Regions from separate parts of the Mixta sp. BE291 genome, predicted to be linked through region 2. Evidence: riboswitches for the same ligand, from Rfam matches in the RefSeq annotation. Region 2 holds a riboswitch; each other region holds the start of a gene.

Region 1 (10,191 bases), on a different contig from region 2:
TAAGACCAAAATCAAACAGCCCGCGCCGGAAATTACTTAACGTTTTGGCGGCGTAAATCTCAAAGATGGTGGCGGTGTGGATATTTCCCGCAGGCGCAAGGTTGGTCTTATCGTCAAGAAAACTCTCACAGCAGGGTTGCACCGTACCATCGTAAAAAATGGTGAATTCTCTGAACGGTTTCACGCAGGGCTGAGTGCGAATCGTGGACGAAGCAACGTGTTCGGTTAGCACGCCTGCGCGGTTAGTACCATTCTGACGCCAGTCCGGCCACTGAATTTTAATCTGCACGCCTTTATGCCGAAACTGAACCGACTGCTTTTCCGTAACGCTATCCAACGTGAAATCATTGACTTTATTTTCACATGCCAGCTTTTCCAACAGCTTAGTGACGCGGCGGAAAATGGCGGCAGCGGTTTGCGTTCTGTTGGACGGCGGATGCAGCGTAACGCAAATATTATTCAGCCCGCTGTCAGCCAGCGTTTCAAGCCGGGCGAGATCCAGATAGTCGCCATTGCTGTTGAAGGCGATATGGCTGTAGGGAAGGTACTGTTTCACCAGCGCAATTTTCTTTTCCAGCGCCAGATCCAGCAACGGTTCATTATAGAGGTTTAAGGAAATGCGATTTTCATAGCGTATTTCAGCCAGTTCGCGGCACACTTTTTCCAGCGCGGCCAGATCCATGTAGCGTTGCACCGATTGGCGGTTAGAAAAGCTGACCGGACAGTAATCGCATTTCCGGTTGCAGCTGTAAGACAGCTCCATATTAACAATCTCGACGTGCCGCTTAAATAAAATCGCCTGTTGCGACGCTGACAGGCTCGCGCTGCGACGGCTGTCTAAAAGATTTTTAATATTGTCATCAGAAGCAAAAATGATTTGCTCAAAATAGTTCATGGTCTCTCCTGCCTCAGCCAGCCTGCTGGTTGATATAGCGTTTTTGATGAATATCAGAGGCTAAACTGACCCGGCTCGCCGCTGAGATGAGCAGATGCTGTATGGCCCGTCTACGCCAGGCCAGCTTGTGCCAGATTAAACCAGGCGCACTAAACCAATCGGCCGAAAAACGCCTGTTAATGCTGTTTTTCCTGGTATAGAGAAGGGCGGCTTTAAAAAGCCTGGCGGCGCGGTGATGGCAGGTTCTTTTGCCCGCAAGCGCAGGCTTACTGAGAATGCTGATCGCTGTCGCGGGTCGCTGTGCCGTAAGCCGGGCGATGCTGACTGTAAGGGTTGTGTCTGCCTCTCGCCGCTGGCATTATCTTGTACAGGTCTGAATAAGACGCTAATTACAATCTGTTGATGTACATGACTCGGGGTGCCCTTCGTATGAAGGCTGAGAAATACCCGTACCACCTGATCTGGATAATGCCAGCGTAGGGAAGTCAGATGCCTGACCGGCATTGCCTTCTTGAGCGCCGGCCAGGAGCATTATGAAACAGCCTGACCTGCCTGATAACGCGCTTGTTGCGCACTCTCTTTCCCTGTTCCGCCAGCGCGCGCCGCTGATCCACTGCATGACCAACGATGTGGTGCAATCTTTTACCGCCAACGTTTTGCTGGCGCTGCACGCTTCGCCCGCCATGGTGATTGATGCCGAAGAGGCGGCGCAGTTCAGCGCGCTGGCCGATGCGCTGCTGATTAACGTCGGCACGCTGACCCAACCGCGCGCCGCGGCGATGCTGGCGGCGGTCAACGCCGCTAACCAGGCGGGCACGCCATGGACGCTCGATCCGGTAGCGGTAGGCGCGCTGCGTCTGCGCAGTGAATTCTGTCAGCAGCTGCTGGCGCTGCGTCCCGCCGCCGTACGCGGCAACGCATCTGAAATCCTGGCGCTGGCGCAGCAGCAGGGCGGCGGACGCGGCGTGGATACCCGCCACAGCGCGGAATCGGCGCTCTCCGCTGCCCGTGAACTGGCGCAGCGCTACACGACCATTGTGGCGATCACCGGCGAGGTGGATTACGTTACCGACGGCGAGCGCATGCTGCGTATTGTGGGCGGCTCGCCGTTGATGACGCGCGTGGTGGGCACTGGCTGCGCGCTTTCGGCGGTGGTGGCGGGGTTTGCCGCGCTGCCGGGCGATCGGCTGCTGCATATTGCCAGCGCCTGTCGGATTATCGGCTGTGCGGGCGCGCAGGCGGCGGCGGCAGCCAACGGGCCAGGCAGCTTTATTCCTGCCTTTCTTGATGGGCTGTGGAATCTGAATCAGGAGACGCTGGCATGAAACGAATTAACGCGTTAACCATTGCCGGTACCGATCCCAGCGGCGGCGCAGGCATTCAGGCCGATCTAAAAACCTTTTCTGCGCTGGGCGCGTATGGCACCAGCGTGATTACCGCACTGGTGGCGCAAAACACCTGCGGCGTGCAGTCGGTCTATCGTATCGAACCCGAATTTGTCGCCGCGCAGCTCGACTCGGTATTAAGCGATGTACGCATCGACAGCGCCAAAATCGGTATGCTGGCACAGAGTGACATTGTCGAAGCGGTGGCGGAAAGGCTGCGCGATGCCGCGATTCCCTGGCTGGTGCTGGATACGGTGATGCTGGCAAAAAGCGGCGACGCGTTGCTGTCATCGCAGGCGGTAGCAACGCTGCGCGAGCGGCTGTTGCCGCAGGTCTCGCTGATCACGCCGAACCTGCCTGAAGCGGCGGCGCTGCTGGATACGCAGCATGCGCGCAATGAAGCGGAAATGAAACAGCAGGGGCGGGCGCTGCTGGCGCTGGGCTGTGAAGCGGTACTGATCAAAGGCGGACATCTCAGCGATGCCGAAAGCCCGGACTGGCTGTTTACCCGCGATGGCGAGCAGCGCTTTACCGCGCCACGTATCGCTACGCGCAATACGCACGGCACCGGCTGTACGCTCTCGTCGGCGCTGGCCGCCTTACGACCGCGTCACAGCGACTGGAGCAGCACCGTCGCGGCGGCGAAAGCCTGGCTACAGGGCGCGCTGGCAGAGGCGGATACGTTGCAGGTCGGCAAAGGCATTGGTCCCGTGCATCATTTTTACCGCTGGTGGTAAGGCGTAACGGCAATTTATCGGGCGCCGCCAGCTGAAAAGCGGCATCAGGGCTGCTCAAACCATTCGCTGTTCTGCTCGGCGATGGGCGTAATAGAGAAAATCATCTCCTGCAGATGCCGACGCATCGCCTGTTCCGCGCCGTCGGCATCGTGATTACGCAAGGTACTGAGGATCTCTTCATGCTGTTCGATTAGGCTTTCCGGCGGCGACACTTTGCTCAGCGTTAAATAGCGCACGCGATCCATGGTGGCCTTGATATTTTCTACCGTTTCCCACGCCAGCTCGCAGTTAATGCTTTGCGCAATCAGCAGATGAAATTCATCATCCAGCAGCAAAAAAGCCTGTACGTCGTGGCGCTGCGCCGCCATTTTTTGCAGCTGGAGATTGTGTTCCAGCGCCACTAACGCAGCAGGTGGCGCTTCCAGCGCCGCCCGACGCACCACGGCGATTTCCACCGCTTCGCGAATAAAACGGCCGTCCGCCACGCGCTGCGCGGAAATTTTACGGACGAAGGTGCCACGCTGCGGTAGGATTTGCACCAGTCCGGCCTCCGCCAGTTTGATAAAGGCTTCGCGCACCGGCTGACGTGAGACGTTAAAACGCGAGGAGACCTCTTTTTCCGACAGCAACGAGCCGGGATGGATGACGCAGGTCACAATATCCTGACGCAAAAATCGATAAATCTGCTGATTAACCGGCTCGTTAGCGGTGATGATGTAGGCTATTGACATACGACAACTTTCCTGGAGGGCTGGAGGCGAAAGCCTTAAGTCTAAACAGCCTGTTAGCGCCACGCCAGCCCTTTCGGTACAGGAACAATTAATATTGGTTAATCAGGCGCTTAACCGTCTCTTTAGCGCCAGCTTGTTGCAGTTGCTGGTAAAAATCGAGCACCTGGGCGTTAAACCGCGCGTTAGCGGGTAAATCATCACCAAACACCTTTTCCAGCGAGAGCAGGGCGGCAACACGCGCTTCGCCTTCGGCGCTTTCGCTGACGCGCTGCGCCAGCGTCTCTTTTAGCGGATCGTTAATTTCAATGACGTTGCCCTGTTCATCAACGCCGCCGACATAGCGCATCCAGCCCGCCACGCCCAACGCCAGCAAATCAAAACGGCTATTGTGCGCCAGATGCCAGCGAATGCTGTCGAGCCAGCGCTGCGGCAGTTTTTGCGTGCCGTCAGAGGCAATTTGCCCGGTGCGGTGCTTGATGGCGCGGTTTTGATAGCGCGCAATCAGCGAATCGGCGTAGGCGACCAGATCCACCTCTGTGGTGCGCAGCGTCGGCGCCTGCTCCGCCAGCATCAGCGTACGGGCGGCGCGCAGGAAATCCGCATCCTCCATACAGTCGCTGATGTGCTGATAACCGGCCAGATAGCCGAGGTAAGCGAGAAAAGAGTGGCTGCCGTTAAGCATTCGCAGCTTCATCTCTTCAAACGGCAGCACATCTTTCACCAGCTCGGCACCCGCTTTTTCCCAGGCAGGGCGGCCGTTAACAAAATTATCTTCAATCACCCACTGGAAAAAGGGTTCGCACTGAACGGCAACCGGATCGTAGCAGCCCAGCGTTTCGCCCAACGTATCCAGCGCTTCCGGGGTCATCGCCGGAACGATGCGATCCACCATCGTGGAAGGGAAGGTCAAATGATGACGAATATAGTCCGCCAGTCCGGCATCCAGCGCTTCCGCCAGCTGTAACACCACATTGCGCGTCACATGGCCGTTTTCCGGCATGTTATCGCAGGACATCACGCTAAAAGGCGGCAGGCCGCGATCGCGGCGGCGCTTAACGGCGGCGATAATCACGCCAGGCAACGAATGCGGCGCATCGGGCGCGGCAATATCGTGCTGAATCGCCGGATGATCAAGATTAAGCTGGCCGCTGGCCGGATGATGGCAATAGCCTTTCTCGGTAACGGTCATGGAAACAATCGCGATATCCGGCTGAGACATGGCCTCAATCACCGCCTCAATGCCATCGGTACGCGCATTCACGGCGGCGGTAATCACGCCCACCACGCGCGACGTTTTCCCGCTATCCGCCATTTCTGTCACGGTATACAGATGATCCTGCTGGCGCAGCAGCGTCACCAAATCGCTGGTGCTGTGCGGATTGATCAGGCATTCGATATATCCCCAGTCGCTCTGCTGCTCACGCGCCAGCCGATCGGCGCATACCGCCTGATGAGCGCGATGAAACGCGCCAAAGCCGATATGCAGCATGCGTGCGCGCAGTCGGGATCGATCGTAATCAGGAACAACAACATCGTCTGCCAGTGTCTCAACGGATAGCATGAGAAAATCCTTGTTACGTCAGAGAAGCGGCGCGCCAGGCGCGCCGGAAGTATTTATACAGAAACAGGTTTGCTGCTGGCCTTCGGGCTTTTTATGACAAACAGCACCAGAAACGCGCCAAGAGCGGCAACCACGCCCGCCAGCACAAAGGCGCTGTCGAATTTGCCGGTATGCTGCACGATAAAGCCGGTAACGATCGGACCGATAATGCCGGAAACGCTACCTATCAGGTGAATAAAGCCGCTCACCCCGCCGACGCGGCTTTTATGCACCACATCCTGAATAATTGCCCAGTAGATAGCGCCGGTGATGTACAAAAAGAAGATCGATACCGACATCAGCAATACCGCAGAGGTTACTCCTTCTACCGTACCGGCCAGCGCCACACAAACGGCAGCAGACAGTAACGCGACCACCAGCACAATTTTTCGTGACAGCAGCAGCCGACCGGTGATATTGAAAATTTTATCGGAGATCCAGCCGCCCAGCGCCAGCCCGACGAAACCCACAATCCACGGGATAACGGTGGTCATGCTCATTGATTTGATGTCGAGGTTGTGCGCCTGCACCAGATAGGCCGGGAACCAGCTCAGGAAGAAGAACAGAATATAGTTGTAACAGAAGAAGGCGAAGGCGGTGACCAGAATAATCGGCTGGCGCAGATAATAGCTCAGCCCGTGTGATGCCTGATCCAACTCCGGCTCGTCGCCCGGCTGCGCCTCTTTTAATTTTTCGATTAAGGCGCGCTCTTCGGCAGAGACACGTTTGCTGCGCGCAGGATTATCAGAGGCGATGAAAAACCAAATCACCATCCAGACGATGCCGATGGAGCAGATAATCACAAACGCCGGACGCCAGCCAAACGCCAGCGCCAGGTAGCCGATAATCGGCCCGGCAACGGCGCCGCCCAGCGGCGAACCGGCGCTTAAAAAGCCCATGGCGGTTGCCGCCTGTTTTTTCGGGAACCAGCCGTTAATCGCCTTGTTCGCGGAGGCGCAGATTGGGCCTTCCGCCATCCCGAACAGCACGCGCAGGATAAGCATTGACCAAAAGCCGGTGGCGACCGCGGTCAGGCCGCAGAACAGCGACCACATGCCGACCGCCACGCCCAACACCAGCGTCGGGCCATATTTGTCGGTCGCCAGCCCGCCAATAAAATTAAACAGGGCGTAGCCAAAGAAGAAGCTGCCGAAAATCAGGCCGAACTGTTCGGCATTCAGCAGTAAATCTTTTTCAATCATCGGTACGGTAAGGGACAGCGCTACGCGATCGAGGTAATTGATCATGTAGACCAGAAACAGCAGAAGTACGATGGTCCAACGCAAGTTCTTGAACATAGTATCTCCGAAATCGTAGGGTAATTATAATAATTAACAGCAGGGCGACGTTGCCGCCCGGCCCTGGTTCAGGTAACAGATAAGATAACTTTGCAGCAGGTACGTGGATCTTTTTCAAACAGGGTCATCGCCTGCTCAACGTCAGCAAGAGGGAAATAGTGCGTGACCAGCTTCTCCGGCTGGATAGCGCCGCGCTCGATCCACTCAATCACCTGCGGAAAACGATGGCTGTTAAGGCGTGACGTGAACAGCGACAGCTCTTTGCTGGTCAGGCTTTGCTGCGTCAGCGTGCATGGCTCGCCCGAGAAGCCAAGCAGCCCAATACGCGCCGCCGGTGAAGCCAGCGCCGCCGCCTCCGCCAGAATCGACGGATGGCAGGCAGCATCGATAATCAGGGTCGGCTGGATGCCTTCCAGCTGCGCCGCCAGCGGCACCTCGCTGTTATTAAACACGGTATCCGCGCCGCTTTGTTGCGCCAGCGCCAGCCGCTCCGGCAGCCGATCCACCACCAGCACCTGCTTCACGCCATAGACGCCTTTCAGCACCTGAATCGCCGTCAGCCCCATCGGGCCTGCGCCATACACCAGCGCGATATCCTGCGCCGTGGGCTTCAGGAACGCGGTGATATTGGCGGCAATGGTAAAGGGCTCAATTAAACTGGCCAGCTTATCGGGCACGCTGTCCGGCACGCGATAAGCGTTAGGCGCTGGCGCAACGGCATACTCGCTGAAGCCGCCGTCGCGATGCACGCCAATGACCTGCAATTCACGACAGACGTTGGGGCGGCCTACCGAGCAGGGGTAGCAATGACCGCAGCTCACCACTGGATCGACCGCGACGCGCTCGCCGATACGTGCGGCATCAACGCCTGCGCCGACGGCGTCGATCACGCCGAAAAATTCATGACCAATCACGCGTGGATAGCGCGCAAACGGGTTGTGGCCGTGCCAGATATGCACGTCTGAGCCGCAAATGCTGGCGTAACGCACTTTCACCCGCACTTCGCCGGCGGCCGGTTCCGGCAACGCGCGCTGTTGCAGTTGTAGCTCGCCAGGTTGTTCAATCACTACGCTTTTCATCATCATGTCCTTATCTCCTTACCAGTTCCATAATGTGCCGTCTTCGAGGCGCGCGACCGGCAGATAGGCCGGTTCATACGGATATTTCGCCGCCAGCTTCTCGTCGAACTCAATGCCCAGGCCCGGTTTCTCACCGGGATGCATATAGCCGTTATCGAATGTCCAGCTATGCGGGAAGACCTCCAGCATCTGCTCGGAATAGCCCATATATTCCTGCACGCCGAAATTCGGTACCCAGAGATCGAAATGCAGCGCCGCCGCCATGCAGATGGGAGAGAGATCGGACGGGCCATGCGAGCCGGTGCGCACCTGATAGAGCGAGGCGAAATCGGCGATGCGGCGCATACCGGTGATGCCGCCCGCGTGGGTAATAGTGGTGCGGATATAGTCGATCAGCTGCTCTTCGATCAGCTGTTTGCAGTCCCAGATGCTGTTAAACACTTCGCCGACGGCGATTGGCGTCACGGTATGCTGGCGGATCAGGCGGAAACACTCCTGGTTTTCCGCAGGCGTTGGATCTTCCATCCAGAACAGGCGGTAATCTTCAATGCGCTTGCCGAAGCGCGCCGCTTCGATCGGCGTCAGGCGGTGATGCATATCATGCAGCAGATGCTCATCGAAGCCAAAGCGCTGGCGTACGGCGTCAAACAGCTTAGGGGTAAAATCGAGGTATTTTTCGCTGGACCATAGCTGTTCTTCCGGCCAGTCACCTTTGGTGGCGGGCTCATAGGCCAGGCCTTTGCCTTTCGCCATGCCGTAAGTGGTTTTCATGCCCGGCACGCCGCACTGTACGCGAATGGCCTTAAAGCCCATCTCTTTGTGACGCGCATAGTCATCCAGCACTTCATCAATACTGTGGCCGGTGGTGTGACAATAAACCATCACGCCGGTGCGCGATGCGCCGCCCAGCAGCTGATAGAGCGGCATATTGGCGGCTTTGGCTTTGATATCCCACAGCGCCATATCCACGGCGGAGATCGCCGACATGGTGACCGGGCCGCGTCGCCAGTAAGCGCCTTTATAGAAAAACTGCCAAATGTCTTCAATCTGATGCGCATCGCGGCCAATCAGTTGCGGGCAGACATGATCTTTTAAATAGGAAGCGACCGGCAGCTCGCGTCCGTTAAGCGTGGCGTCGCCAATGCCGGTAATCCCTTCATCGGTGGTAATTTTCAAAGTGACAAAGTTCCTGCCGGGGCAGGTAACAAAGACTTCCGCGTTAATAATTTTCATTTTTCTGGCCTTAATAGCGACTTCGGATGAGCGAAATTTAAGCTCTGTTGTACTACCATACAAGTAGCAGCGACGGAATGGTCGATCCCGATCACACAGTTTCGTTATCTGCCTGGTTTCGATAGGGCGAAGGCGAGTAATGATTTTAACGCTGCGGCCATGCCTGGCGCGCAGGAGAAAGGACGCAGCCAGCATGACGCTGATGAAGGCGTGACCGTGTCAGGTAACCGCCTGTCTTTAAAGAAAAAATCTTCATCAACAGGCAGAAAAGGGATAAATCAGGCCAGCAGTTCACACTGTGGCGGCAGGCGGCAGGCCAGCGCGCCCGGTATCACCTCAATATGAAACTCGGTGCCGCTCAGCGGTTCGCCATCAAGGTTGAATGTCATCTCATTGGGGGAAGAGATTTTCAACCAGGGCAGCGTGGCGGTAATAATATTCGGGTTCTGTTCATCGCTGGTTAGCGAGTGCAGCAGCGTGGAAAGCAGCTCTTGCGAATTCACGATACTCAGGTTCAGTAAGCCATCGTTGATTAACGCCTGCGGGCATAGCCGCTGACCGCCGCCCGCCTGACGACCGTTACCGATGCCAATCGCCAGCGCGTCGCCGTGCCAGTTGAAATCGGGACCGCTAATCGCGCAGCTATCCGCCTTCAGCGTATCCATGCGCATTAAGCCATGAATAAAGTAGGAGACGCCGCCCAGCGCGGATTTCAGTTTCTCCGGCGTTTCGGTGGTAATGCGCGTACCAAAACCGCCGGTGGCCATATTAATGAAGTAGCGATCCTGATTGACGCGCGCCAAATCAATATTGACCGTTCTGCCAGCAAGCGCCAGCCGCAGCGCCGCCAGCGGATCTTCGGGAATACCGGCGCTGGTGGCGAAATCATTGGCGGTGCCCAGCGGTAAAATACCCAACACCGGACGTAAGGAGGGCGCGACGTTAATCAGGGCGTTCGCTAGCTCGTTAATCGTGCCATCGCCGCCGCCCGCGACCACGGTGGCCGCGCCCAGCGTAATGGCTTCTTGCAGGTAACGCTCACTGTCGCCTGACTCCCAGGTCACCCGGACTTCAATAGGATGACCTTCGGTGCGCAGCGTAGTAATGGCCTCGCGCAGCGCCTCATTGCCCGCACCTTTTCCGTTCAGGATCACCAGTGTCAAAGCCTGTTTTTCCATGCTATTTCCCTTGGCAATATATTGCGCAGTAAGAGTGAAATAAAAGACCGCTGTC
Region 2 (10,191 bases):
CTGGATCTCCTATGGCATCGGCTGGAAATTTCAGGGGCCGTTGCATCGCTGGCACTATCTGAAGAAGCATCAAAAGATGCTGGATAAAACCGAGCATGCCCTGCATCAGCACAGCATGATCACCATTCTGGTCGGGCGTTTTGTCGGGCCAACGCGGCCGCTTATTCCGATGGCGGCGGGCATGCTGGAACTGCCGGTGCGTAAGTTTCTGCCGCCGAGCCTGATCGGCTGTCTCTTCTGGCCGCCGCTCTATCTGCTGCCGGGTATCCTGGCTGGAGTAGCGATCGATGTGCCGAAAGACGCGCAAAGCGGCGGCTTTACCTGGCTATTGCTGGCGGTCGCATTGCTGGTATGGCTTGGCGCATGGCTATGCTGGCGCTGGTGGCGTGCCGATAAGCAGCGTGACTGGGCGACGCGCTGGCTCCCGGTGCAGCGGCTGCGCTGGCTGGCGCCGCTGGGCTTTATGCTTGGCGCGGGCAGCCTGATCGCTATCCAGTTTCATCCCATGATGCCGATTTTCCGCCAGCTGTTATGGAAGGTGTTCGTGGGTTAAGGTTCCCCGCGAACGCGGGAATCGGCCTGAACGGGAGACGGCAGCGTTTTTGACCTGCCGTCCCGGTTAATCAGGCTTATCTATTCTTAACGCTGATGCCCAACACTTCCGCCGCCTCGGTTTCGCCGCGCAGCAGCATGTTGGTTGCGCCGTCCCAGTAAATCCGTCCGTCCACCACCAGCACGCTGCGTGCGGCAATTTGTGCGGCGTCTTCCAGGCTGTGCGACACCATCAGCAAAGTAAGCTGACGTTCGCGACACACTTCATCCACCAGCGCCAGCATCTCTTGACGCAGCGCCGGATCGAGTGCGGAAAAGGGCTCATCCAGCAGCAGCAGCGGTTTTTCCCGCACCAGGCAGCGTGCCAGCGCTGCCCGCTGGCGCTGTCCGCCGGAAAGCGCGCCCGGTAAACGATCGAGACAGGCTTCCAGCCCGACCCGCTCGGCAATCGCCTTAACCTGCTGCTGCTGTGTCGCATTCAGTTTTAAGCCGGGATGCAGCCCCAGCCCAATGTTTTGCGCCACGGTCAGGTGCGCAAAAAGATTATTGTCCTGAAACAGCATCGAAACAGGACGCTGGGCGGGCGCGCTGTGGGTGTGATCCGTGCTGTTCAGCGTAATGCTGCCGCTGTGCGGCGTCAGAAAACCGGCCACCAGGGCAAGCAGGGTGCTTTTGCCCGCGCCGCTTGGTCCCAGCACCGCGACGCGTTCGCCCGGCTGCAGCGACAGCGTGAAACGCATCGGCAAATGGTGATACATCCAGGTGAGATTAGTCAGCGTTAGCATGGCGCCCCGGTAGCTTTTCAATAAGGGTGAACAGAACAAAGCAGAGCAGCAGCAGCAGCAGCGCCGTTACCGCGCCGTCGGCGCTGCGATAGGCGCCAATCTGCTGATAAAGATAGAAGGGCAGCGTGCGGAAATCGGCGTTGCCAAACAGCGCCACCACGCCAAAGTCACCGATGGAGAGCACGCAGGCAAAAGCCAGCGCCTGAGCCAGCGGCCGCTTCAGCGCCTTTAGCTCAACGATTCGCACGCGCTGCCAGCCATGAATATCCAGCGACAAACAGAGGCGTTGATAGCGTGCGGCAACGTCATACATAGGGTTTTCCAGCACCTTCATCGCGTAGGGGATCGCCATCAGCGCGTTGGTGAAAATCACGATGCCGTCAGCCTGCTGCGGCAGCCCGATCGAGTTGTTAAGCAGTAAAAAGAAGCCGGTCGCCAGCACAATGCCCGGCATGGCGAGGATCAGCATTCCGCTCATTTCCAGCGTTTGTCCGGCCAGCAGACGCTGACGCTGACGTAGCTCGCGGCTGCTCCACAGCAGCAGCATGGTCAACAGCACGGTCAGCAGACCCGCGGCCAGCGCGATGCGCAGCGAGGTCCAGGTTGCCTGCCAGAGCGCAGGCTGATGCAACAGGCCGCTTATGCCCTGATGCACGCCATCAACCATCACCGCCAGCAGCGGCGGCAGTAAAAGCAGCAGCGCCAGCACAATGCATAGCGTATCGCGCAGCCGCGCGCCTGCGTGGCGATTGGCCGCGCGCCAGCCGTTCAGCGAGACATTGCCGGTGGGCAGCGCTTTGCTCAAACGCTGGCTCAGCATCACTAAACCCAGGCAGCAGACCATTTGCAGCAGCGCGAGCAGCGCGGCGCGGGCGGGATCATAGTCGTAGCTGAGCGCCTGGAAAATCGCCAGTTCGATAGTGGTGGCCTGGGGGCCGCCGCCCAGCGACAGCACAGTGGCAAAGCTGGCGAAGCAGAGCATAAAGATCAGCGCCGCCGCCGGTAAAATCTGGCGGCGCAGCCAGGGCCACTCTACCAGCCGGAAAAAGTGCAAGCCTTCAATACCGAGCTGGGCCGCCAGCTGGCGCTGCTCGCCGGGAATATTTTCCAGCGCCTGCAACAGCAACCGCGTCGCCAGCGGCAGGTTGAAAAACACATGCGCCAGCAAAATGCCCTGTAGCCCATAGGGGGAAAAGTCATACTGAATGCCGATCAACGCGCAGAGCTGCGCCAGCCAGCCTTCACGGCCATATACGCTCAGCAGGCCGAACACCGCCACCAGCACCGGCAGCACCAGCGTCATTGCGCACAGGCGCAGCAGCAGCTGGCGGCCGGGAAAGCGCCGTCGCCAGAGCGCACGGGCCAGCGGAATCGCCGGTAATACCGACAACAGGGCGGAGAGCAGCGCCTGCAAAAATGAAAACGCCACAACATGATGCAAATAGCTATCCTGCAGCAGGCTGCGCCAGTCGCTTTCCGGCGCGCTAAACCACAGCGCGCCAAAGGCCAGCAGCGCCACGCCGACCAGCAGCATGGCGGTCAGCAGGCCAGGCCACAGCCAGCCGGGAATCAGCGGCTGACGGCGCGTTGCCATGAATTAATCCATTCAGCGCGCTGCTGCGCAACCTGTTGCGGGGTAAATTCCAGGGCGGTTTTCGGCACCGTTAAAGTTTTGAAACCCTCTGGCAGAGCGGTGTGGGTGACCGGATACATCCAGTTGCCGGTGGGGATGGTCTGCTGGAACGGCTCACTGACGATAAATTGCATAAACTGCTGCGCCAGCTGTGGCTGACGGCTATTTTTCAGCTGGGCTGCCACTTCAACCTGTAAATAATGCCCTTCGGCAAAATTCGCCGCCGCATAGCGATCTTTCTTCTCCGCAATCAAATGATAAGCCGGGGAGGTGGTGTAGCTCAGTACCAGATCGCCTTCGCCCTTCAGAAACAGGCCGTAGGCTTCGCTCCAGCCTTTGGTTACGGTAACGGTTTTTTGCGCCAGCTTCTGCCAAGCCTGCGGCGCGTCGTCGCCGAACACTTTTTGCATCCACAGCAGCAGGCCGAGGCCCGGCGTGCTGGTACGCGGATCCTGATAAATAACGCGCCATTTTTGATCGCTTTCAACCAGCTCTTTCAGGCTTTGCGGCGGGTTTTTCAGCTTGCTTTTATCGTAAACGAAGGCGAAATAGCCGTAGTCATAGGGAATGAAGGTACTGTTGTGCCAGCCGCCCGGCAGCGTCAGGCTGGCGGTATCCACCTTGCCGGACGCGAACAGGCCGGTCTGTTCTGCCGCCTGGATCAGGTTGTTATCCAGCCCCAGCACCACGTCAGCTTTGCTGTTTTTGCCTTCCATGCGCAGACGATTCAGCAACGATACGCCATCTTCCAGCGCGACGAACTTCAGTTCGCAGCCGCATTGCGCTTCAAACGCTTTCTTTACCGCCGGGCCGGGGCCCCATTCAGCCGCGAAAGAGTCATAGGTATAAACGGTTAAGGCAGGTTTGGCAGCAAAAGCCGGGGCAGACAGCAACAGCAGAACGGGCAAAACTTTTTTCAACACGTTGCGCTCCTTGAGGAGGAAAAGTAACAGGGCGCATGATCTGAGGGGAGTACCGCATCTCAAATCCCTACGCCGGTATCAACCGGATCAGGTTCGACGGGTTTCTCTCAGTGAAAAACCGGATGGTTTTGCCACACCCCGTTGAGAACGGCTGTTAGTGTAGTGTTTTCGTTGGGTTAACGAAAGCGTCAGGTTTCCGGCGGGGCGAACCAGGCGGATTTAAAATCAAACCAGCCCAGCGTATTCATGCGCACGCCGCGCATGCTGCGCTGTCCTTCCAGCAGCAGCCAATGATGAAACAGCGGATGCAGATAGTGGTTATCCATTAGTTTTTTACACCACTCCGCTAAGGGCAACGCCTGCTGACGCCAGCGCCCGGCATCGCTCTCCCAGTCAATGTCGATGCAGTGATGCAACAGCGGCAGCTCATACAGCAGCGCGAACACGGAAAACTCAAGCGGCAGGGTGAAATTCACGCTGCCCAACCAAAGATCGCTTTTCGCCGCGCCGTGATACCAGCTGTCATAATCCACTTCCTGGGTAATCAGGCGTACGCCCTGCGCCGCCAGCAGCGGCTCCAGCAGCTGAGCGATGCCCCGATGTTCAATATGATCGCTGTACCAGGTCAGCGTCAGCTCGCTAAGCCCTTGTGGTTTGATGGTGAGGGGGTGTTCCGGCCGATGTTGCCAGTGTGGCAGCAACCCCCAGGCAGGAAACCAGTAGCGTTGATAACCGGCGCTGGCGTTACTCAGCAACGTTATCGGATTAAGTAAGGTATTGACCCAGCGGCGTATGTGACCATCGCGCCCTTTTTCCGAACGCTGATCAAATAGCAGAAAGTAGCAGCCTTCTTCCAGTCGACTCTCTTGCGACTTCTCCTCTTCGCTGCCGCCCTGTAACTTCACACCGGCGTAAACCAGCTCTTCGCTGATTTCAGGCAACACCCAGATATTCACCTCGTCAATGAGCGCGCGATAGCCGAAATAGTCATCAAACGCCTGAATCTTCAGCTGCGACCGCTGGTTTTTGATCACCGCATAGGGGCCGGTGCCGATCGGCTGGCGGCTGTAGTCCGGCAACTGCCGCCATTCCTGCGGCAGGATCATGGCGCTGGCGCTGCCCAGCAGCCACGGCAGCCAGCGATCGGGCTGGCTAAGGTGAATATCCAGCGTCCAGGCGGTTGGCGACTCAATCAACGTCAGATGTGAGAAGAGCGGCTGCGCGGTTAAACGCTGCAGGCTATGGATCACATCCGTCATATCCAGCTCGCGGCCATGATGGAACTGAATCGCCGGACGCAGGTAAAAGCGCCAGTGCTGCGGCGCAAGGCATTGCCAGTGGTGAGCGATATCGGGCTCCAGTTCCCCGTTTTCCTCATTTATGCGTACCAGGCTGCTAAAAATCTGCCGCGCCAGATGAGTTTCCGAACGGCGCAGCGGCGAGCCGGGCAGCAGGTTAAGCAGCGGACGATAATAGAGAATGCGCAGGATATGTTTGCCCTGACGAAAGCTGCGCCCCAGCCGCGAGGTGATCATCTGGCGCGCCTGGTTTTTATCACCCACCAGCTGCACCAGCTGTTCAATACTATCCTGTTCCAGCAGCTCTTCGGCTCGCTGCTGCTGTAGCGCCAGTCCGGTGGCATAAAAGCGTAGCTGAGAGCGTTTACCGCGCCCTGGCTCCGCCTGCCACTCCAGCCAGCCCTCTGCCTGCATCGCATTTAACAGATTACGCATATGACGACGCGAGCAGTGCATCTGTTGTGCCAGCTGTTGCAGCGTGGTTTCCTGCGGCTGACCGTTACAGCTTTGCCACAGGCGAATAAAGTGGTGTTGCAGGCGCGATGAAGGCATAAAAGGGGAAGCTCGTTACAGGATTGGGTAGTTTTTCTGTTCCCTTATTATGGCGATAATTAGCGCAGATAAAAGTGCGGGAGGCAGCCTTTCGGGCTGGCGCATTTTTATCCTGGCAGGACGTGCTTGATATTGTGGCACCGCCGTCCCGCTATTTCATCTGAGTAGAGTGCAATTACACCGCCAGCAGGCATTGACGCTGCTGGCTTTTTTCGTTTTCCTGTGCTTTCTTCTACAACGATCACCGTCGGCCATAGATCCGTTACGTCTGCCTGCGGCGTCTCTTTTGCGGGTAATTGCCGTTCTCTTTTTTCCAGGTACAGGAAACGTTATGAAATTTCTGCTGACGCGCCGCCGCCGTCTCAATCCGGTTTATCTCGCTTTTATGGCCGTCTCTTTTATGGTGGGCATTGCGGGCGCTTTGCAGGCGCCGACGCTGAGCCTGTTCCTGTCGCATGAAGTTGGCGTGCGGCCTTTCTGGGTGGGGCTGTTTTATACCGTTAACGCCGTAGCCGGGATTGTGGTCAGTCTGCTGCTGGCGAAGCGTTCGGATAACCGGGGCGACCGCCGTAAGCTGATTCTGTTTTGTTGCGCGATGGCGTTGCTTAATGCGCTGCTGTTCGCTTTTAACCGCCATTACCTGACGCTGATAACGCTTGGCGTGTTGCTCTCTTCGCTGGCCAGCGTCTCCATGCCGCAGATCTTTGCGCTGGCGCGTGAGTATGCCGACCGCTCGGCGCGTGAAGTGGTGATGTTCAGCTCGGTGATGCGTGCGCAGCTATCGCTGGCGTGGGTCATTGGGCCGCCGCTCTCTTTTGCGCTGGCGTTGAACTATGGCTTCACCACCATGTTTGTAGTGGCGGCGATCCTGTTTCTGATTTGTCTGGCGCTGGTGGCGTTTGCGCTGCCTTCGGTGCCGCGCGTCGAACAATCGCCGGAAGTGCTGCTGACGCAAATCAGCGCCTGGCGTAATAAAGATGTGCGTTTGCTGTTTGTGGCATCGATGATGATGTGGACCTGCAACACCATGTATATCATTGATATGCCGCTTTATATCAGCACCGTGCTGGGGTTGCCCGAACGGCTGGCGGGGCTGCTGATGGGCACTGCCGCCGGGCTGGAGATCCCGATTATGCTGTTAGCCGGACATTACGTAAAACGCACCGGCAAGCGGCGCATTATGCTGATCGCCGTCGCCTCCGGCGTGCTGTTTTATCTGGGGCTGGTGCTGTTCCAGTCGCGCACCGCGCTGATGGCGCTGCAAATTTTTAACGCGCTGTTTATCGGTATCATCGCCGGCATCGGCATGCTCTGGTTTCAGGATTTAATGCCGGGGCGGCCTGGCGCGGCGACCACCTTATTCACCAACAGCATTTCAACCGGCACCATTTTGGCCGGGCTGTTACAGGGAACGCTGGCGGAGTCGTTTGGCCACTATACGGTTTACTGGCTGGCGTTGGGGCTGGCGATGGTGTCGTTTGCGCTGGCGACGCGGGTGCGCGATATCTAAAGCGGCAAGCAGCGGCCTTCCGGGCAACGGCACCGGAAGGCCTGTAAGTGATTACTGCAGGAAGGCGGGCTGTTTCTGCTCGTAATCGGCGATAGCGGCATCGTGTTGCAGCGTCAGGCCAATGCTGTCGAGGCCGTTAATCATGCAGTGACGACGAAAGCTGTCGATTTCAAAGGCGTAAGTTTTATCACCGGCGTTCACGGTCTGGCTGGTTAAATCAACGGTAAACTGAATGCCAGGCTGCGCCGCCACCAGACCAAACAGCTCATCCACTTCCTCTTCGCTTAAACGCACCGGCAGCAGCTGGTTATTAAAGCTGTTGCCATAAAAAATATCGGCGAAGCTGGGGGCAATCACCACCTGAAACCCAAAGTCGGTTAATGCCCAGGGCGCATGTTCGCGCGACGAGCCGCAGCCGAAGTTTTCCCGCGCCAGTAAGATGCTGGCACCGTGGAACTGCGGCCTGTTCAGCACAAAGTTCGGGTTTGGCTGCGTGCCCGCGTCATCTTCAAAACGCCAGTCGTGAAACAGGTGCTGACCAAAGCCGGTACGCGTTACCTTTTGCAGAAACTGCTTGGGAATAATCGCATCGGTATCCACGTTCGCCGCATCCAGCGGGGCGACAATGCCGGTATGTTGAGTAAATTTTTTCGCCACGATCGATTCCTCAGTTCAGTTCACGGATATCAGCAAAGCGGCCAGCAATGGCAGCGGCGGCGGCCATCGCCGGGCTAACCAGATGCGTGCGGCCGCCACGGCCCTGACGGCCTTCAAAGTTACGGTTGCTGGTGGAGGCGCAGCGCTCGCCGGGATTCAGGCGATCGTTGTTCATCGCCAGGCACATGGAGCAGCCCGGCAAACGCCACTCAAAGCCCGCCTCCAGGAAGATTTTATCCAAACCTTCCGCTTCCGCCTGCGCTTTGACCGGCCCTGAGCCTGGCACCACCATCGCTACCACGCCCGGCGCAACCTTGCGTCCTTTGGCGATCTCGGCTGCGGCCCGCAAATCTTCAATACGTGAGTTAGTGCAGGAGCCGATAAAAACTTTATCGATATTTACCTCGGTCAATTTAATGCCCGGCTGCAGGTTCATATAGGCCAGCGCTTTTTCCGCTGAGGCGCGCTCTACCGGATCGGCGAAGGAGGCGGGATCGGGGATCTGCTGATTCACCGCGATCACCTGGCCGGGGTTGGTGCCCCAGGTTACCTGCGGCGCGATGTCAGCGGCATCCAGCGTTACCACGGCATCGAAATGCGCATCGCTGTCCGATTTCAGGCTGCGCCAGTAGTCAACGGCCTGCGCCCAGCGCTCGCCCTGCGGCGCAAACTGACGGCCCTGCAAGTAGTTAAACGTCGTATCGTCAGGCGCGACCAGACCCGCTTTCGCGCCCATCTCAATGGCCATATTACATAACGTCATGCGGCCTTCCATGCTCAGCGCGCTAATCGCCGGGCCGCAGAATTCCACTACGTAGCCGGTGCCGCCAGCGCTGCCGGTTTTACCGATAATCGCCAGCACGATATCTTTCGCCGTGATGCCTGGCGCAGCCTGACCGGTCACTTCAATCTTCATGGTTTTGGCGCGGCCCTGCTTCAGCGTCTGCGTCGCCAACACATGCTCTACTTCCGAGGTGCCGATACCAAACGCCAGCGAACCGAATGCGCCGTGGGTGGCCGTATGGGAATCGCCGCAGACGATGGTCATGCCCGGCAGCGTCATGCCCTGTTCCGGGCCGATAACATGCACGATGCCCTGGAAAGGGTGGTTCAGGTCATACAGCTGGACGCCGAACTCGGCGCAGTTTTTCATCAGCTCCTGCATCTGGATGCGCGCCATCTCGCCGGAGGCGTTGATATCTTTGGTCTGCGTCGAGACGTTATGATCCATGGTGGCGAAGGTTTTCGACGGCTGGCGTACTTTGCGGCCGTGGGCGCGCAGGCCGTCAAAGGCTTGCGGTGACGTCACTTCATGAACCAGGTGACGATCGATATACAGCAGTGGCGTCTCGTTGGGCGCTTCATACACGACATGGGCATCAAACAGCTTCTGGTATAAGGTTTTGCTCATTTTTTTAGACTTCCTCGGCGATAAAGCGGGCAATCATTGCGCCCATTTCGTCGGTACTGACAGACGGGCCGTCACCGGCCAAATCACTGGTGCGATAACCCTCTTCCAGCGCGCGGTTAATGGCGCTTTCAATCGCGTTAGCGGCATCATCCGCATCCAGGCTATAGCGCAGCAGCAGCGCCAGCGACAGGATTTGCGCAATCGGGTTAGCGATATTTTTTCCGGCGATATCGGGCGCCGAGCCGCCAGCGGGTTCATACAGGCCAAAGCCCTGCTCGTTCAAACTGGCCGAAGGCAGCATCCCCATGGAGCCGGTGATCATTGCGCATTCGTCAGACAAAATATCGCCAAACAGATTGGAGCAGAGCAGCACGTCAAACTGCGCCGGATCTTTGATTAACTGCATGGTGGCGTTATCGATATACATATGGCTCAGCGCGACATCGGGATAATCTTTTGCCACTTCGCTGACGATTTCCCGCCACATCACTGAGGTTTGCAGCACGTTCGCTTTATCGATTGAGGTGACTTTGCTGCGGCGCTTGCGTGCTGATTCAAAGGCGATACGGGCGATGCGCTCGATTTCAAAGCGGTGATACACTTCGGTATCAAACGCTTTCTCATGCATACCGCTGCCTTCGCGGCCTTTCGGCTGGCCGAAATAGATGCCGCCGGTCAGCTCGCGTACGCAGAGGATATCGAAGCCGCGCGCGGCGATATCGCTGCGCAGCGGGCAGAACGCTTCCAGCCCTTTATATAAACTGGCGGGACGCAAATTGCTGAACAGTTTGAAATGCTTGCGCAGCGGCAGCAGGGCGCCGCGTTCCGGCTGCTGGGCAGGCGGCAGATGTTCCCACTTCGGCCCGCCGA
Region 3 (10,191 bases), on a different contig from region 2:
TGGCAAATTTGCCGGTGCCGGTAAACAGGCGCGAAGAAAATTGTTTGTCTGCTATCTGTAACATATCAGCCTCCGGCTATTGCCTGAAAAATCACCACCACATCGCCTTCGTGTAACCAATGCTGTGCCCAGCTGCCGCGCGGCACGATCTGCTGATTCACCGCCAGCGCGGTGCCCGCCGGCTGGCACGCCAGCGTATCCAGCAATTGATCCAGCGTGAGCGGAGATGGCAGCGTCAGCGTTTCATCATTGACCAGGATATTCATTTACCGCCTCCGCAGACCGGGCAGTGCGCATCGGGCGTCAGGCTCAGCGAGCGCCAGGTTTGCTGGCGGCCATCGAACAGGCGCAGCTCGCCATCAAGCGCAGAAGGCAGGCCAGCGAGCATTTTTAATGCCTCAAGCGCCTGTAACGTGCCGATAGTGCCGACAACCGGGCCCAGCACGCCAGCGGTACGGCAGTTGCGTTGAGGCTCGCTGTTATCAGGCCAAAGGCAGCGGTAGCAGCCATGTCGCCAGGGCGGCGAGATAACCAGCAGCTGTCCGCTGAAGCCTACGGCGCTTCCGCTAATCAGCGGCGTATTTGCAGCGACGCAGGCGGCGTTTACCGCATGGCGGGTTGCCATGTTATCGCTACAGTCCAATACCAGATCCACCTGCGGCACCCAGTGCCGCAACCGCTCCGCATCCATTCTTTCCGGTAGCGCGATCGCTTCCACCTGCGGATTCAACGATTGCAACTGATACTGCGCCAGCGACGCTTTCGCTTTTCCGCAATCGGCGCTGCGGTAGAGGATCTGGCGCTGTAGGTTGCTGATATGCAAGGTATCGTCGTCAGCCAGCAACAGTTTGCCGACGCCTGCGGCCGCCAGCCATAGCGCAGCGGGCGCGCCAAGACCGCCAAGGCCGACAAGCAAGACGCTGGCCTGTTGCAGCTTCTGTTGCCCCTCCGGGCCGAACTCTTCCAGCAGCAGCTGACGGCTGTAACGCAGAAAATCGCTATCGTTAAGCATGATCCTCATCCCCTGTACCGGCCAACGCCAGCAGCTGTTGCGTGGCGTTGCGCCAGTCGCTGGCCTGGGTAATCGCGCTGACCACCGCGACGCTGCCGACGCCGCAGGCCAGCACCGCCGGTGCCCGCTCAAGGCTGATGCCGCCGATAGCGACAGTCGGGATATTTTCCAGCCGCGCCAGATGGCGTTTCAGCTGCTCCAGCCCCTGAGGCGAAGAGGGCATGGCTTTGGTTTGCGTCGGGAAAATATGGCCCAGCGCGATATAAGAGGGGTTAACCGCCAGCGCCCGATCGATTTCCTCATCGTCATGGGTGGAAATACCCAGGCGTAGGCCTGCACGGCGGATAGCTGCTAAATCGGCTACCTCCAGATCTTCCTGCCCTAAATGAACGCCGTAAGCCTGATGCTTAATCGCCAACTGCCAGTAATCATTAATAAACAGGCGCGCCTGGCAGGCTTTACCTGATGCGATGGCCTGCTGAATCATCGGCTCGACTTCGGCGGCGGGGCGATCTTTGATACGCAGCTGCAAGGTGCGCACGCCCACCTCCAGCAGGCGGTTTATCCATTCCAGGCTATCGACCACGGCATACAGGCCAAGTCGGTGCGGCGTAGTGGGAAAAGGCTGGCTCATGCTTTTTCCTCCGAACGTAACGCATCGGCAGGGTGATAAAGCTCGCCGCCTCGTTGACGAAAAGCCTGCGACATTTCAGCCATGCCCACTTCAACTGGCTGCGCCTCCGCCTGCTGTTTTGCTGCGTAGTCGCGTACTTCCTGCGTAATTTTCATTGAACAGAATTTTGGGCCGCACATGGAACAGAAGTGCGCAACCTTGCCCGACTCCTGCGGCAGCGTCTCATCGTGGTAAGCACGTGCGGTATGCGGATCGAGCGCGAGGTTAAACTGATCTTCCCAGCGGAATTCAAAGCGCGCTTTTGACATGGCGTTATCGCGGATCTGCGCGCCGGGATGCCCTTTCGCCAAATCGGCCGCGTGTGCGGCGATCTTATAGGTAATCAGCCCTTGCTTAACATCTTCTTTATTGGGCAGGCCGAGGTGTTCCTTTGGCGTCACATAGCAGAGCATGGCGCAGCCGAACCAGCCAATCATCGCCGCGCCGATGCCTGAGGTGAAATGATCATAGCCAGGGGCGATATCGGTGGTCAGCGGGCCGAGGGTATAAAACGGCGCTTCGTGGCAATGCTCCAGCTGCTCGGTCATATTGCGGCGGATCATCTGCATCGGCACATGGCCCGGCCCTTCAATCATCACCTGAACATCATATTCCCAGGCGATTTTAGTCAGCTCGCCCAGCGTATGCAGCTCGGCAAATTGCGCCTCATCATTAGCATCCTGAATCGAGCCAGGACGCAGCCCATCGCCCAGCGACAGGGAAACATCATAGGCGGCGCAGATTTCGCAGATTTCACGGAAATGCTGATAGAGAAAGCTTTCCTGATGATGGGAAAGGCACCACTTAGCCATAATCGAGCCGCCGCGCGATACAATGCCGGTCAGACGCTTCGCCGTCATCGGCACGTAACGCAACAGCACGCCAGCATGGATAGTAAAATAGTCCACGCCCTGTTCCGCCTGCTCCAGCAGCGTATCGCGGAACAGCTCCCAGTTCAGGTTCTCTGCGATGCCGTTGACCTTTTCCAGCGCCTGGTAAATGGGCACCGTGCCGATCGGCACCGGGCTGTTACGCAAAATCCATTCGCGCGTTTCATGGATATAGCGGCCGGTAGAGAGATCCATCACGGTATCCGCGCCCCAGCGGGTAGACCAAACCAGCTTTTCTACCTCTTCTTCAATTGAGGAGCTTACGGCAGAGTTACCGATGTTGGCATTTACCTTCACCAGAAAATTACGCCCGATAATCATCGGCTCCGCTTCGGGATGATTGATATTGGCGGGAATGATCGCGCGGCCCGCGGCCACTTCCTGGCGCACAAACTCCGGCGTAATGTTTTCCGGCAGCTGGGCGCCGAAACCGTGCCCCGCATGCTGCTGCAACAGCACTTCGCTTCGAATTCGCTCGCGGCCCATATTTTCCCGCAGGGCAATAAACTCCATTTCCGGCGTGATCATTCCCAGGCGCGCGTAGTGCAACTGGGTAACGCGCCGTCCCGCCTGGGCACGACGTGGACGCGGCAGGTTATCAAAACGCAGATGATCAAGCCCTTCGTCTTGCAGACGCAGCTGGCTATAACGGGAGCTTAGCGTAGTCTGCTCGGTATCATGGCGTTGCTCAATCCAGGCGCTGCGCAGGCGCGGCAGCCCCTGATGCACATCGATGGTTGCTTCAGGATCGCCATACGCGCCCGCCGTATCGTAAACCGGCACCGGCTCGTTGGCTTCATACACGGGGGAAGCTTTATCGCCGCCGGTAAGCGTCGGGCTAAGCTGGATTTCGCGCATCGGCACGCGAATATCGGGACGACTGCCGGTGATCCAGATACGTTTTGAATTGGGAAACGCAGTTCCCTGCAGGGAGGCAATAAACTGTTGCGCCTGGGCGCGTTGTTCACGACGGGTTGGTTTAGCAGACATAGCAAACTCCAGATAAAGGAACATTGCTTGTCCGGAGTTCGGAAGGAGTAACGACATGGCGTCAATACGTATTGACGCCATGAAAGCATCTGTACTCTTGTTCCCTTCGCAGGTACTAACCTGATCAGGTTCCGCGGATCCCGAATTAACGGTCTCAGCCTAAAAGGCACTCCGACAAGAAGAAATCTCGCTGCAGACGCGCTGCAAACGATACCTTACACGCGTGACGCTGCGGCAAGGTCATAAAAAAGCCCCTTCAGCATAAAGGGGCGTTAATAAAACTACAACCTGATAATAATTAAGCAGGTCGGGCGAGCGGCTGATCGTTGGCTGCGGTCAGCGTTGCTAAATTGTTCTCGAAGGCCAGCTGGATCAGCTTATCTTCCAGCGTAAAGCGCGCTTCCAGCGCTTCGCCCACCTCAGAGAGCGCCTGCTGGAATTCCAGGCAGTTATCGTGATCGATAGCGGCTTCCAGATGGGTGTCATACAGCTGCATGATCTGTTCGGTATTCCCCTGCAGCGCGGGATAAATTTGGGCTGCCGCCAGCAACGGGCTGTCGCCGGTCATCTCTTCGATAATACGTTCATAAACGTTGAAGTGGCCGGTAGAGAGGTAATCCACCAGGCTTTGACAAAAATTGTCGAGCGCCTTTTCATCAAGGGCGGTCAGAGACTCTTTATTCGGTTTGATACCAACGACCTGATAATAAGCAACCAATAGCTGCCTGCGCGCATTAAGCCAAAAATCTACCAGTTCATTACTGCCACCTACGCGCTCGGTCAGAACGTTTAACTGGTTAAGCATGTTTGTCTCCGTGAGTTATAGTCTTACCGCTACTTATACTTAACATCAGTACAGAGGCTGTGTCCCGTATTCGTTCCATTTTTAAGAATAATTACGGCTCCAGTCACAAAAGTGCTGAAGCAGAAGGTAACGCTTATATGGAACGTGAGATTAACAGCGTAGACGCTGGTTGGTGGGTTGTCAGCCATGAACAGAAAATTTGGTTGCCGAACGGCGAATTACCGCACGGTACGGCAGAAAAAACTGGCCTGGTTGGATCGCAGGGCGCGATCATTGGCGAGTGGCAGGGCGAAGCGGTATGGCTGATCCGCGAAAACCGTGATGATCACATGGGGTCGGTACGGCAAATCATTGATATCGACAGCGGGCTGTTTCAGCTGGCCGGGCGCGGCGTCCAGCTGGCGGAATTTATCCGTTCACATCGCTATTGCGGCTATTGCGGCCATGAAATGCATCTCAGCAATCGCGAAAACGCCTGCCTCTGCGGCCATTGCCGCCAGCGTTACTATCCGCAAATCGCGCCTTGCATCATTGTCGCCATCCGTCGCCACGACAAAATTTTGCTGGCGCAGCATGCTCGCCACCGTAACAGCATCTATACCGTGCTGGCGGGATTCGTTGAGGTGGGCGAAACGCTGGAGCAGGCGGTGGCGCGCGAAGTGATGGAGGAGAGCAACGTACGGGTAAAAAACCTGCGCTATGTTACCTCGCAGCCATGGCCTTTTCCCCATTCGCTGATGATGGCGTTTATGGCGGAGTATGATGAAGGCGAGCTGCAAATCGATAATAACGAGCTGATCGCCGCCGACTGGTTTCGTTATGACGCCTTGCCGCAGCTACCGCCGCCGGGCACCGTGGCTCGCCGCCTGATTGAGGATACGGTGGCGCTTTGCCGCGCGGCGGATGCGCAGCCGTAACGGTTGCTACAGGGCAGCAAACTTGTTTAACTGTCGGCCATAACGGCTGCCACCAGGCGCCTGTATTTGAGAGAGCCTTATAATGAGCGAATTAAAGAACGATCGTTACCTGCGTGCCCTGTTACGCCAGCCCGTTGATGTGACGCCGGTATGGATGATGCGTCAGGCTGGACGCTATCTGCCGGAATACAAAGCCACGCGTGCGCAGGCGGGCGACTTTATGTCGCTGTGCAAGAATGCCGAGCTGGCCTGTGAAGTGACTCTGCAACCGCTGCGTCGCTATCCTCTGGATGCGGCGATTCTCTTTTCCGATATCCTGACGATTCCCGATGCGATGGGATTAGGGCTCTATTTCGAAGCGGGCGAAGGTCCGCGCTTCGCCTCGCCGATTACCTGCCGTGCCGATGTGGATAAGCTGCCGGTGCCCGATCCGGAACAGGAACTGGGCTACGTAATGAATGCGGTGCGCACCATTCGCAAAAATTTGCAGGGCGCGGTGCCGCTGATTGGTTTTTCCGGTAGCCCGTGGACGCTGGCAACCTATATGGTGGAAGGCGGCAGCAGCAAAGCCTTTACCAAAATCAAAAAGATGATGTATGCCGAACCGGCCACGCTGCATGCCATGCTGGATAAGCTGGCGGATAGCGTCATCCTCTACCTTAATGCGCAAATCCGCGCAGGCGCGCAGTCGGTGATGATTTTCGACTCCTGGGGCGGCGTATTAACCGGCGCGGATTATCAGGAATTCTCGCTGCGTTACATGCATAAAATTGTTGATAGCCTGATCCGTGAAAACGACGGGCGTCGCGTGCCGGTGACCCTGTTTACCAAGGGTGGCGGCCAGTGGCTGGAAGCGATGGTGGCGACCGGCTGCGATGCGCTGGGCCTGGACTGGACGATTGATATTGCCGATGCGCGCCGCCGCGTAGGCGACAAAGTCGCGCTGCAGGGCAATATGGATCCGTCTATGCTTTATGCATCGCCTGCGCGTATCGAGCAGGAAGTGGCATCTATCCTTGCTGGCTTTGGCGAGGGTAACGGGCACGTATTTAATTTAGGACATGGCATCCATCAGGATGTGCCGCCTGAGCATGCAGGCGCATTTGTGGAGGCGGTACATCGGCTGTCACGTCCTTATCACAAGGAGTAGATATGGATATTCAGGCATTACGAGCCGAACAGCTACAGCGCGCCGCAGATGTGGTGCGCCATGATGATTTTGAGGTAATGCCGCCGCGCCTGATTGGCGGCGCGGACGTCGGATTTGAACAGGGCGGCGACGTAACGCGCGCCGCCATGGTGATTCTGGAATATCCTTCGCTGAAGCTTATCGAATATAAGGTGGCGCGTATCGCCACCATCATGCCTTATATCCCTGGTTTCCTCTCTTTCCGTGAATATCCGGCGCTGCTGGCTGCCTGGGAGCTGCTGGAGCAGAAGCCCGATCTGCTGTTTGTTGATGGTCATGGTATTTCCCATCCACGGCGGCTCGGCGTTGCCAGCCACTTCGGTATGCTGGTGGATGTCCCGACCATCGGCGTGGCGAAACGCCGTCTGTGTGGACGCTTTGAGCCGCTGGATGATGAGCCTGGCTCGCAGCAGCCGCTGATGGATAAAGGCGAGAAGATCGGCTGGGTCTGGCGCAGTAAAAAACGCTGTAATCCGCTGTTTGTTTCCACCGGCCATCGCGTCAGCATCGATACCGCGCTGGAGTGGGTGCAGAAGTGTATGGCGGGATATCGCCTGCCCGAGCCGACGCGCTGGGCTGACGCGGTGGCCTCCGAGCGCAGCGCCTTTCTGCGCTGGCAGCAGGGATAGCCGTGCCGGACGGTTTCTTTTGCGTTACACTGCCGCCAGAATGATGCTAAAGAGACCTTATCATGTTACGTAATCCCATCCATCTGCGCCTCGAAAAGCTGGAAAGCTGGCAGCACGTTACCTTTATGGCCTGCCTGTGTGAGCGCCTCTATCCCAACTATTGGGCGTTTTGTCAGCAGACCGAGTTTGCCGATGCGCAGCTGTATCGCCGTGTTCTCGATCTGATCTGGGAATCTCTGACGGTAAAAGACGCCAAAATCAATTTCGACAGCCAGCTGGAAAAACTGGAAGAGGCGATTCCGCTGGCGGACGATTTTGAGGTGTATGGCGTTTATCCCGCGATCGATGCCTGCGTTGCGTTAAGCGAACTGGTGCATTCACGTCTGAGCGGCGAAACGCTGGAGCATGCGATCACCGTTAGCGAGACGTCGATCACCACGGTGGCGATGCTGGAAATGACCCATGCCGGTCGCGAAATGAGCGATGAAGAGCTGGGTGCGCTACCGGCGATAGAAGAGGAATGGGACGAACAGTGGGAGATTTTTCGCCTGCTGGCCGCCTGCGAGGAGCGGGACCTGGAGCTGATAAAAGGACTACGTTCTGACCTGCGCGAAGCCGCGATAAGTAACATTGGTATAAAAATAGAGCAATAACGCGATAAAACGTGACTTCACGCCTGAATTGTCATGCCTAAAGGCTTCACATCCGCCCCCTGTCTGGTCTACATTTGGGGGGCTGAAAAATGTGGCTATCGGTGCGTGCAGGCTGAAGGGTGTCAGAATCTGTCTATTCCCTCGCACTCGATGCTTAGCAAGCGATAAATACACTGTAAGGATAACTTATGAACAAGACTCAACTGATTGATGTAATTGCAGAGAAAGCGGATCTCTCCAAGTCCCAGGCTAAAGCTGCGCTGGAATCCACCCTGTCTGCAATTACCGAGTCTCTGAAAGATGGTGATGCTGTACAACTGGTTGGTTTTGGTACTTTTAAAGTTAACCATCGTGCTGAGCGCACTGGCCGCAACCCGCAGACTGGCAATGAAATCAAAATTGCTGCTGCTAACGTACCGGCATTCGTATCTGGTAAAGCACTGAAAGACGCCGTTAAGTAATCGCGTTGCAGTGAAAGGTTTAACGAGGGCGGCAATTATTGTCGCCCTTTTGTTTTTTGACGTTTTTTGGCATCACGGAGCCTCATGAAGCGGCTATTCGCACTTCTGACGTTACTGCTGGCAGGCTGTAGTTCACAGCCGTCACTGCCTGACTTTACCGCCAGCGGCTATCTGGCCGATCGCGGCGCGGTGCGCATCTGGCGTAAGAATAATCAAGACAGCGTGCATATGCTGACGGTGTTTAAACCGTTTCAGGAAGGCGCGGCGGTCTTTACGCGCTACGGCTGGAAGAAGGGCAACCTGATCAGCATTGAGCGCCATCTGAAAGGCAGCGAGCCGGATGATGTGACGCTACGTTTTGACAGCGATGGCGGCCTGAGCTTTATGCAACGGCAGCTGGCGGGACGGCGTGAGGCGGTCAGCGAGCATACTATCGAACTTTATAAGTTTGATGCGCAGCGCATGCTGCAAATCAGCGACGCGCTGCTGGCCGGTCATGTGCTGATGAAACAGGGGCGCTGGCAGGGCAACAACGCACTGCAAACCTGTCAGGGCGAGCCGATCAAACCGGCGCTGGAGGAAAGCGAATGGCAAAGAATCGCACGGCTGCAACAGCAAACGGGCGCGGCGGTCAGCGTTGCCTGGCTGGAGGCACCGGCGGGTACTCAGCTGCTGGGCGTTTCAAGCGAAGATGATTGTCAGTGGGAGCCGCAGGAAGCGGATTTCTAGCGTGGCGTAAAGGGAAAGGCGGCCCCGCCGCAAGGGCGGAACCGCAAGAGGAACTATTTGCGTCTGATAGCGCGATAGCCAATATCGCGGCGGCAGAAACTGCCATCCCATGAAACCGGCGTTGCCAGCTCATAGGCGCGACGCTGTGCCGCAGCAATATCAGCGCCCAGTGCCGTAACGCAAAGTACGCGTCCGCCATTGGTCATCACTAAATCGTCTTCCAGACGGGTTCCGGCATGAAAGATTTTACCGTCCGCCACGTCTTCCAGCGGCAGGCCATGAATCACATCGCCGGTGCGGTAGTCGCCAGGGTAGCCGCCCGCCGCCAGCACTACGCCCAGCGCCGGACGCTCATCCCACTGCGACGTTTTTTCATCCAGCTTGCCTTCGCAGGCCGCCAGGCAGAGATCAACCAGATCTGACTGCAGGCGCAGCATAATGGGCTGCGTTTCCGGATCGCCGAAGCGGCAGTTAAATTCGATGACTTTCGGCTGGCCATCCTGACCAATCATCAGTCCGGCATAGAGAAAACCGGTATAGACATTGCCTTCCGCTGCCATGCCGCGCACCGTCGGCCAGATAACCTCATCCATCACGCGCTGGTGGATCTCTGCCGTCACCACCGGAGCAGGGGAGTAAGCGCCCATGCCGCCGGTATTGGGACCGGTATCGCCATCGCCTACGCGTTTATGATCCTGGCTGGTCGCCATCGGCAAAACATGTTCGCCATCCACCATGACAATAAAGCTGGCTTCTTCACCATCAAGAAACTCTTCCACCACGATACGGTGTCCGGCATCGCCAAAGGCATTGCCCGCCAGCATATCCCGCACGGCGGCTTCCGCTTCTTCCTGCGTCATGGCGACGATAACGCCTTTACCGGCCGCCAGCCCGTCCGCTTTGATCACAATCGGGGCGCCTTTGGCGCGCACATACTGTAGCGCCAGCTCAACGTCGGTGAAGTTATGGTATTCCGCAGTAGGGATCTGATGACGCGCGAGGAAATCCTTGGTGAAAGCTTTGGAGCCTTCCAACTGGGCGGCCGCTTTGGTCGGGCCAAAGATTTTCAGGCCCGCTTTGCGAAAGGTATCAACCACGCCTTTCACCAGCGGCGCTTCAGGGCCAACGATGGTTAAATCAATTTTTTCACTCTGCGCGAAAGCCAGCAGCGCCGGAATATCGGTGGCGGCAATATCCACATTCTGCAACGCTGGCTCCAGCGCCGTGCCTGCGTTACCCGGCG

The links. Region 2 has a riboswitch for thiamine pyrophosphate ahead of thiB (thiamine ABC transporter substrate binding subunit). Riboswitches for the same ligand answer to the same signal wherever they lie in the genome.
Region 1: it holds a riboswitch for thiamine pyrophosphate, as region 2 does, so the genes downstream of both, thiM (hydroxyethylthiazole kinase) here and thiB (thiamine ABC transporter substrate binding subunit) in region 2, are expected to answer to the same signal.
Region 3: it holds a riboswitch for thiamine pyrophosphate, as region 2 does, so the genes downstream of both, thiC (phosphomethylpyrimidine synthase ThiC) here and thiB (thiamine ABC transporter substrate binding subunit) in region 2, are expected to answer to the same signal.

What each region holds. Positions count from the first base shown of each region.
Region 1 is NZ_JAVDXN010000002.1:396,183-406,373, reverse strand. Features, by position in the region: gene J2X14_RS06990 (radical SAM/SPASM domain-containing protein) at 1-895, opposite strand, end outside; TPP riboswitch at 1,300-1,395, shown strand; gene thiM (hydroxyethylthiazole kinase) at 1,429-2,220, shown strand; gene thiD (bifunctional hydroxymethylpyrimidine kinase/phosphomethylpyrimidine kinase) at 2,217-3,017, shown strand; gene J2X14_RS06975 (GntR family transcriptional regulator) at 3,062-3,748, opposite strand; gene J2X14_RS06970 (mannitol dehydrogenase family protein) at 3,837-5,309, opposite strand; gene J2X14_RS06965 (MFS transporter) at 5,363-6,646, opposite strand; gene J2X14_RS06960 (Zn-dependent oxidoreductase) at 6,715-7,725, opposite strand; gene manD (D-mannonate dehydratase ManD) at 7,744-8,958, opposite strand; gene yegS (lipid kinase YegS) at 9,237-10,136, opposite strand.
Region 2 is NZ_JAVDXN010000003.1:152,527-162,717, reverse strand. Features, by position in the region: gene J2X14_RS08340 (DedA family protein) at 1-553, shown strand, start outside; gene thiQ (thiamine ABC transporter ATP-binding protein ThiQ) at 630-1,337, opposite strand; gene thiP (thiamine/thiamine pyrophosphate ABC transporter permease ThiP) at 1,321-2,931, opposite strand; gene thiB (thiamine ABC transporter substrate binding subunit) at 2,907-3,893, opposite strand; TPP riboswitch at 3,940-4,044, opposite strand; gene sgrR (HTH-type transcriptional regulator SgrR) at 4,082-5,743, opposite strand; gene J2X14_RS08315 (sugar efflux transporter) at 6,075-7,253, shown strand; gene leuD (3-isopropylmalate dehydratase small subunit) at 7,305-7,910, opposite strand; gene leuC (3-isopropylmalate dehydratase large subunit) at 7,921-9,321, opposite strand; gene leuB (3-isopropylmalate dehydrogenase) at 9,326-10,191, opposite strand, start outside.
Region 3 is NZ_JAVDXN010000015.1:26,640-36,830, forward strand. Features, by position in the region: gene J2X14_RS20710 (thiazole synthase) at 1-64, opposite strand, end outside; gene thiS (sulfur carrier protein ThiS) at 66-266, opposite strand; gene J2X14_RS20720 (HesA/MoeB/ThiF family protein) at 263-1,012, opposite strand; gene thiE (thiamine phosphate synthase) at 1,005-1,646, opposite strand; gene thiC (phosphomethylpyrimidine synthase ThiC) at 1,643-3,565, opposite strand; TPP riboswitch at 3,650-3,749, opposite strand; gene rsd (sigma D regulator) at 3,864-4,370, opposite strand; gene nudC (NAD(+) diphosphatase) at 4,508-5,287, shown strand; gene hemE (uroporphyrinogen decarboxylase) at 5,370-6,437, shown strand; gene nfi (deoxyribonuclease V) at 6,440-7,105, shown strand; gene J2X14_RS20755 (YjaG family protein) at 7,168-7,758, shown strand; gene hupA (nucleoid-associated protein HU-alpha) at 7,947-8,219, shown strand; gene J2X14_RS20765 (DUF1481 domain-containing protein) at 8,304-8,948, shown strand; gene purD (phosphoribosylamine--glycine ligase) at 9,002-10,191, opposite strand, start outside.